Regions from separate parts of the Isoptericola sp. NPDC056134 genome, predicted to be linked through region 3. Evidence: riboswitches for the same ligand, from Rfam matches in the RefSeq annotation. Region 3 holds a riboswitch; each other region holds the start of a gene.
What was found. Region 3 has a riboswitch for S-adenosylmethionine ahead of ACFCZN_RS07845 (aminotransferase class V-fold PLP-dependent enzyme). Riboswitches for the same ligand answer to the same signal wherever they lie in the genome.

Region 1 (2,252 bases), on a different contig from region 3:
CCTCCTTCTCGGCCACCGTGACGTGCTTGAGCTGCAGGTCGACCCCGATCTGCCGGAGCTGCTGCTGCACGAGCTCGAGCGCGCCGGGCTCCTGCCAGAACGTCACCGTGGTGGAGAGCCTCCGACCGTCCTTCTCGCGGATGCCGTCGGCGCCCACGACCCAGCCCGCGTCGTCCAGGACCTTCGTCGCACCCTCGGGGTCGTACGCGAGCAGGTCGTCCGCACCCTCGAACAGCGGCGTCGAACGGGACAGCACACCGGTGGCCGGCTGGTCCTGCGGCGTCAGCACGGTGTCCACGATCTGCTGGCGGTCGATCCCCTTGACGAGCGCGGTGCGCACGGCCTCGTCGGCGGCCAGCGGGCTGGACTCGTTGGGGAACAGGTTGAACACGACGCCCGGGTTCGCGCGGTAGGACAGCCAGAACCCGTTGCCGTCGAACTGCGGCAGGTCGACGGCGTTCAGCGCGGCGGTCGCGTCGATCTGTCCCGACTGCAGGGATCCGGAGCGCACACCCGCCTCGGGGATGACCTTCAGGGTCACCGTGTCGAGGTACGCCTCGCCCGTGTGGCTGCTGGCCTCCGACCCCCAGTCGTAGCCCGCGACCTTCTCCAGCACGATCTCCTGGTCCGGGGTGTAGGACTTCACGGCGAACGGCCCGGAGCCGACGTACTTCCCGGCGCAGCGATCCTCGGTCGAGAGGGTCGCCGAGTCGGGCGAGAGCAGGCCGAGGGAGAACGTCGACGTCGCCTGGAGGAACTGCGCGCTCGGCTCGTCAAAGTCGACGGTCACGGTGTGCTCGTCCACGACGGTGGTGCCTGCGTAGCCGACGAGGTACTGGGAGCCGAGGGACGCCACGGCACCCAGGTCGACGATCGCGTCGAAGTTGGTCTTCACCGCGGCGGCGTCGATCGGCGTGCCGTCGGCGAACGTGGCGTCGTCGCGCAGGTGGAACGTGTAGCTGGAGGCGTCGTCGTTCACCTCCCAGCTCTCCGCGAGCCAGGGCAGGATCTCGCCGGACTCCGGGTCCTGTGCGGTGAGCGACGCGACGGTCTGACGGGCGGCCGCGATCGCGTCGTTGTTGCCGACCTGCTGCGGGTCGACGCAGTGCGAGTCCACCGTGATGGCGAACGTCAGGTCGCCGCCGGCGACGGGCTCGCCGCTCGCGTCGGCGCCGGTGCCCGCGGTGTCGGCGCCCGTCGAGCAGGCGCTGAGCAGGAGGCCGGCGGCCGAGACGGTGGCGGCGAGCCCGACGACGCTGCGTCGCGGGGTGCGCCTGGGGTCCTGGGTGCGCGGTGCGCGCGGGGTGGTGGTCATCGCGTGGTGTTCCTCGTGGTCATGGCGGGTCGCCCCCCGCGCCGGCACGGGCCGGGGCGCGGTCATGGACGACCGGAGCCGTGCTTACCCGGCCGCGGGCGCGGCGGGGTCAGGTCGTTCCCGGAGCACCCCGTCACGTCGAAGGGTTGCTGGCCAGCGAGCCGGGCCTGGGTGCTGGCGCTCGTCACCTGGGCGGCAGGGAAGCCGCCGCGGCCTCCCGAGTCAAGGGTCGGGCGGGTCGTCTCACATCACGGACGCGGGACGGGCGCCGCAGACGCCGAAGGCCCCGCCGTCGGTGACGGCGGGGCCTCGAGGGGTCCGGTGGTGGGCGGCGGCCTCAGCGGGCGGAGGGCCGCAGGCGCGCGCCGAGCAGGTAGAGCTCGCAGCCGAGGCACAGGCCGACGACGGCGTTGAGGCCGGCCGCGACGAACGCGATCCCCGCGGCCCACGGCACCGCGGCCAGCACGCCTGCGAGGCCGAGCACGACGCCGACGCCCGTGACGACGAGGCCGACGAGCTGGGCGAACCGCGGCGGGCGCGGGTCCTCGAGCTCGGCGGGCGGCGCGAGCCGGGGGCGAACGAGGGTCTTGAAGAGCCAGCCCTGCACCGTGCCCTGCGCGCCGCGCACGGCGCCCAGGAGGAACCCGGCGGCCACGACGGCGAGCAGCACGAGGCCGGCGGGGCTCGCCCCGAGGAGCACGACCACGGCGAGCAGCAGCGCCGTGACGGCGGCGCCCACCCGAGGGCCGCGCGGGTCGATGCCGGCCGGGGCCCGCGTGACGGGGGCCTGGCCGGCGGGACGCTCGGAGGTCATCGGTTCTCCTCGGGGACGGGGTTCGGCGGGCTCAGCCGACGGGGACGACGGCGGCCAGGGCCTGGCGCGCCTGAGCGGGCGACATCCCGCCGCTGCTGCGGGCGGCCTGCGCCCCGGTCGCGT
Region 2 (2,252 bases), on a different contig from region 3:
GACGGCTCCGTCGATGACGGGCTCGCCCGAGGGCAGCGCCGTCCAGCCGCCCCCCGCGAAGCGGTCGATGCCGCTGGTGGCGAAGCGGGCGGAGAGGTCGTCCTGATGGTCGGCGAGGAAGCTGATCGCGAGCGTGCTGGCCGCCGAGACGGCGGGCCAGGACGACGACGTGGACGCCAGCGAGAACGCGAGCAGGGGCGGCGCGGCGGACACGGAGATCACGGACGTGGCGGTGAACCCGACGGGGCGGCCCGCGTGCTCGAGCGCGACGACGGCCACGCCGGCCGGGTGCTGGCGGAACACCGTCTTGAACTCGTCCGGGGACAGCTGGGGCTCGTCCTGCTGGGCCAGGAGCTCCTCGATCTCGGACAGGGCGGACAGGTCGGTGCGCTGGTGGGCGTGTTCCGTGGTCACAGGGCGGCTCCCGTCAGCTCGGCGGTCGAGGGGGTGGTCGAGGGGGTGGTGGTCGTGGCCGACGGGACGGGGACGCCGGCGGCCCGGCGCAACGGCGTCGCCCAGCGGGCGAACCAGGGGTCCAGCGCCTCGCCGAGCTCCGGCAGCTGGGCCTCGGTGAGGGTCAGCGTGCGGGTGGGCACGACCGCGCCCAGCTCCACGAGCACGGGTCGGAGGTGTGCCTCGCCGGCGAGGGCGTGCGCCGGGTTGCCGGACACGACGAGCGGCACGACGACGACGCCCGCCAGGCCGTCGGGCCCGTAGAGGTCGAGGAACGCCTTGAGGAGGCCCGTGTAGGAGGCCTTGTAGACGGGGGTCGCGACGACGGCGACCGTGGCGCGCGCCAGGCGCTCCTTCGCCGCGTCGGCGGCCGGGTGCGCGGCCGTGAGGATCTCGCCCGCGAACGCCGCGAGCTCGATCGTCGCCACGTCCGCGGTGCCGAGCAGCTCGGCGACGCGGCTGGCGGCGGCCTCCGCCGCGGTCACGGTGCGCGAGCCCGCGCGCGGGTTGCCGGAGACCACCACCACGGAGGGGGTGGCGGGGCGGGTGTTCTCGGTCATGGGTCGTCCCTCGCAGTCCGTCGATCACGCTTGCCGCACGGCGTCTCGACCCGCGGGGACGGGCCGGCCGGCGGCCAGGTCATCTCCCGGAGCACCCCGCCGTGACATGGGGGTTGCTGCCCAGCCAGCCGGGGCTTCGCGCTGGGGCTCGTGACCTGCGCGGAGGTATAGCAGCCGGTCGGACGAACGCCAGGGCCGTCCGGAGACTTCTCACCATCCGGACACGTGGACGCACCGGAGCCTCCGGCCGGGGGGACGGCCGGAGGCTCCGGGGTGGTGCGAGGGCGCCTGTCTCGTCAGGCCTCCAGGCGAAGGCGCGCGCCGAGCGCGACGGCCGCGACGACGGCGGCGCCCGCGACCAGGACGACGTCCTTGAGCACGTACTGGCCCAGCAGGGTCATGCCGTGCCCGAACAGCTCGTCGCCGAACAGCGCGACGGGGGACAGGATGCCGACCATCGCGACGGCGAGGACGACCAGCCCGACCCGCAGCAGGCGGCCGGAGACCAGGGTGAGCCCGATGAAGGTCTCCATGACGGCGACCAGGACGACGGCGGTCGTGGCGGGGACGAGCCCGAGCGTGAGCGTCTCGACGGTGCGGCCCGCGATCTCCTCGGCGGGGCTGGCGCCGGGGAAGAACTTCAGGACGCCGAAGCCGAGGAACACGAGCCCGAGCGCGACCCGCAGAGCCGGGACGGACCACCGGGTGAGGAACCGGGCGAGGGCGGTGACGGCGACGTCGAGCCGCAGCGCCACCTGCTCGGCCAGCGCGTTCGGGAGCCGACGGGCGGCGGGGGCGCTCGGTGCGCGGGTGCCGGCGGTCGTGCGGTGGGTCGGGGTGGAGACGGACATGGTGGTGCTCTCTTCCAGGGGGAGGTGCGACCCGGGGGTGGTCGCCCTGGGAGAGAGCGGCCCACGGGGCCGGGAATGCGTGCGCCCCCGGTTTTCGCCCGGTCCTCACCCGCTCGACGACGCGCCCGGCACCGCCTACGGTGCCGGCATGGACCACGAGCCGATGCGACGGGTCGCCGAGTTCCGTGCGGCGTTCGACCTCGAGGTCGAGACCGCCCGACCGGGTCTGGCGGAGCACCGCCGGGCGCTGCTGGCAGAGGAGTCCGGGGAGGCGGCCGAGGCGCTCGCGGACCTCGCGACGGCGCTGGCCGAGGGCGGCGACGTCGCCGCCGCGCACCGGGCCGTGGCGAAGGAGCTGGCCGACGTCCTCTACGTCACGTACGGCGCC
Region 3 (2,252 bases):
GTGGTGCGGACCCGGCGCACGGCGCCGCCGCCGGCGAGGTACGGGGTGCCGGCGTCGAGCCAGTCGCGGCGTCCGACCAGGGCGCCCGCCCCGAAGGGCGCGTACGTCTTGTGGCCCGAGAAGGCGACGTAGTCGACGCCCGTCTCCGCGAGCGAGAAGCGGCGGTGCGGCACCAGCTGGGCGCCGTCGAGCACGACGCGCGCGCCCGCGCCGTGCGCCGCGGCGACGACGTCGGCCACGGGCAGCGCCTCGCCGGTCACGTTCGACGCGCCGGTGAGCGCCAGCAGGGCGTAGGGGCGGCCCGCCGCGGCGGCGGAGCTCAGCTCCTCCTCGATCTCCGCGAGGGTGGCGGACACGGACGGCCCGCCGGTGACGACGGTCGCGTCGGTGACGCGCTGCCAGGGCAGCAGGTTGGCGTGGTGCTCGATGTCGAGCACGAGGACGCGGCCCGGCTCGCCGGTGGCCGGGTCGGCGGGCACGCAGCCCGCGAGCAGGTTGAGCGAGTCCGTGGTGTTGCGGGTGACGATCGTGAGGTCGTCCTCGCGGGCGCCGACGAACGCGCCGATCGTGCGGCGCGCCGTCTCGTACAGGGCGGTCGAGACCTGGGACAGGTAGCCGGCGCCGCGGTGCACGCTGGCGTACAGCGGCAGCACGCGCGCGACCCGGTCCGCCACGGACTGCAGGGCCGGCGCCGACGCCGCGACGTCGAGGTTGGCGTACGGCACCTGGCGGCCGTCGACGAGCGGCACGAGCGTGTCGCCGCCGACGACGGGCAGCACGGGGGCGACGTCGTGCACGGCGGCGGCGCGCGCGGCGGGCACCGCAGGCGCAGTGGTGAGCGTGGTCATGCGTGGTCCTCCTCGGTCGTGCCGGGGAGGTGGCTCCCCGCGCTTGCCCGCACGCCGGACGGCGCGGGGCCAGGTCGTCACCCGGGGCACCCCGCCGCGAGAGGAGGGTTGCCGGCCAGCGAGCCGGGGCTTCGCGCTGGCGCTCTTGACCTGCCGCCCATCGTGCGTGCGCGGCACCTCGCGGTCAAGCGGATCCGGCGTCCTTCTCACGATGCGGTCGAGGGTGGCCACCTCGGGTTCGGCGTCGCCGGCGCGCGACCCGGGGGACGCGCGGCGTTCGCGTCGCGAGACGGGGTGACCAGCACGCGGACGGCGGGCGTACGATCGCCACGACCATCCCGAGCGGCCGAGTGACGTGGCACGTCGACGCCGCAGCAACCCGCGGGCCGGTCGTCGGCGACGGCGGCCGTACCGGACGAGGGTGCTACCGCCACGACCGATGGGAGGACTGCGATGAGCACCCAGATCGATCCCCGCCCCGCCGAGGGCTACGCCGGCGACCTCACCCCGCAGCAGGCGTGGGACCTGCTCGCCGGCGACCCCGACGCCGTCCTCGTGGACGTGCGCACCGAGGGCGAGTGGCGCGCGATCGGCGTGCCGGACACCGCCACTGCCGGCAAGGCCCCCCTCTTCGTCGAGTGGGTGCAGGCGGGCGGTCGCCCCAACGCCGGCTTCCTCGCCGAGCTGGCCGCCGCGGGCGTGACCGCCGACAGCCCGATCGTCTTCCTGTGCCGCTCCGGTCAGCGCTCGATCGGCGCGGCGCGCCTCGCGACGGCGTCCGGCCTGGGCCCGGCGTACAACGTGCTCGAGGGCTTCGAGGGCGGCCCCGGCTTCGACGGCGTCCGCGACCGCGAGGGCTGGAAGGTGCGCGGCCTGCCCTGGGGCGCGTACGACGACGCCGCGACGCAGGCAGCCCGGCAGCAGGCCTCGGAGCAGGCCCGATGAGCGACGCGCAGGTCCCCACCGGCCCCGGCGCCGACCCCACGACCTTCGGCGGCTCGCGCCCGCTGCCCGCCTCGGTCCGGCCCGCGACCCTCGCCGTGCGGGGCGGGCACCGCCGCTCGGACTTCCAGGAGATGTCCGAGGGCCTGTTCCTCACCCAGGGGTACACCTACGGCTCGGCCGCGGACGCCGAGGCGGCGTTCGCCGGCGAGCGGTCCCAGTTCCTGTACTCGCGGTACGGCAACCCCACGGTGCACACGTTCGAGGAGCGGCTGCGCCTCATCGAGGGCGCCGAGGCCTGCTACGCCACGGCGTCGGGCATGTCGGCGGTGTTCAACACCCTCGCCGCGCTGGTCTCCAGCGGTTCGCGCATCGTGTCGGCGCGGGCCCTGTTCGGGTCCACCAACGTCATCTACGACGAGATCCTCGCCAAGTGGGGGGTGGACGTCGACCTGGTCGACG

Region 1: another riboswitch for S-adenosylmethionine. It lies ahead of ACFCZN_RS06520 (ABC transporter substrate-binding protein); the one in region 3 lies ahead of ACFCZN_RS07845 (aminotransferase class V-fold PLP-dependent enzyme).
Region 2: another riboswitch for S-adenosylmethionine. It lies ahead of ACFCZN_RS10415 (NADPH-dependent FMN reductase); the one in region 3 lies ahead of ACFCZN_RS07845 (aminotransferase class V-fold PLP-dependent enzyme).

Annotation. Positions count from the first base shown of each region.
Region 1 is NZ_JBHJVM010000005.1:21,118-23,369, forward strand. It holds gene ACFCZN_RS06520 (ABC transporter substrate-binding protein) at 1-1,315, opposite strand, end outside; SAM riboswitch class IV at 1,391-1,504, opposite strand; gene ACFCZN_RS06525 (DUF4395 domain-containing protein) at 1,653-2,129, opposite strand; gene ACFCZN_RS06530 (TlpA family protein disulfide reductase) at 2,161-2,252, opposite strand, start outside.
Region 2 is NZ_JBHJVM010000009.1:639-2,890, forward strand. It holds gene ACFCZN_RS10410 (flavin reductase family protein) at 1-381, opposite strand, end outside; gene ACFCZN_RS10415 (NADPH-dependent FMN reductase) at 411-1,013, opposite strand; SAM riboswitch class IV at 1,035-1,169, opposite strand; gene ACFCZN_RS10420 (DoxX family protein) at 1,310-1,864, opposite strand; gene ACFCZN_RS10425 (MazG nucleotide pyrophosphohydrolase domain-containing protein) at 2,013-2,252, shown strand, end outside.
Region 3 is NZ_JBHJVM010000006.1:33,680-35,931, reverse strand. It holds gene ACFCZN_RS07845 (aminotransferase class V-fold PLP-dependent enzyme) at 1-848, opposite strand, end outside; SAM riboswitch class IV at 883-999, opposite strand; gene ACFCZN_RS07840 (rhodanese-like domain-containing protein) at 1,302-1,793, shown strand; gene ACFCZN_RS07835 (O-succinylhomoserine sulfhydrylase) at 1,790-2,252, shown strand, end outside.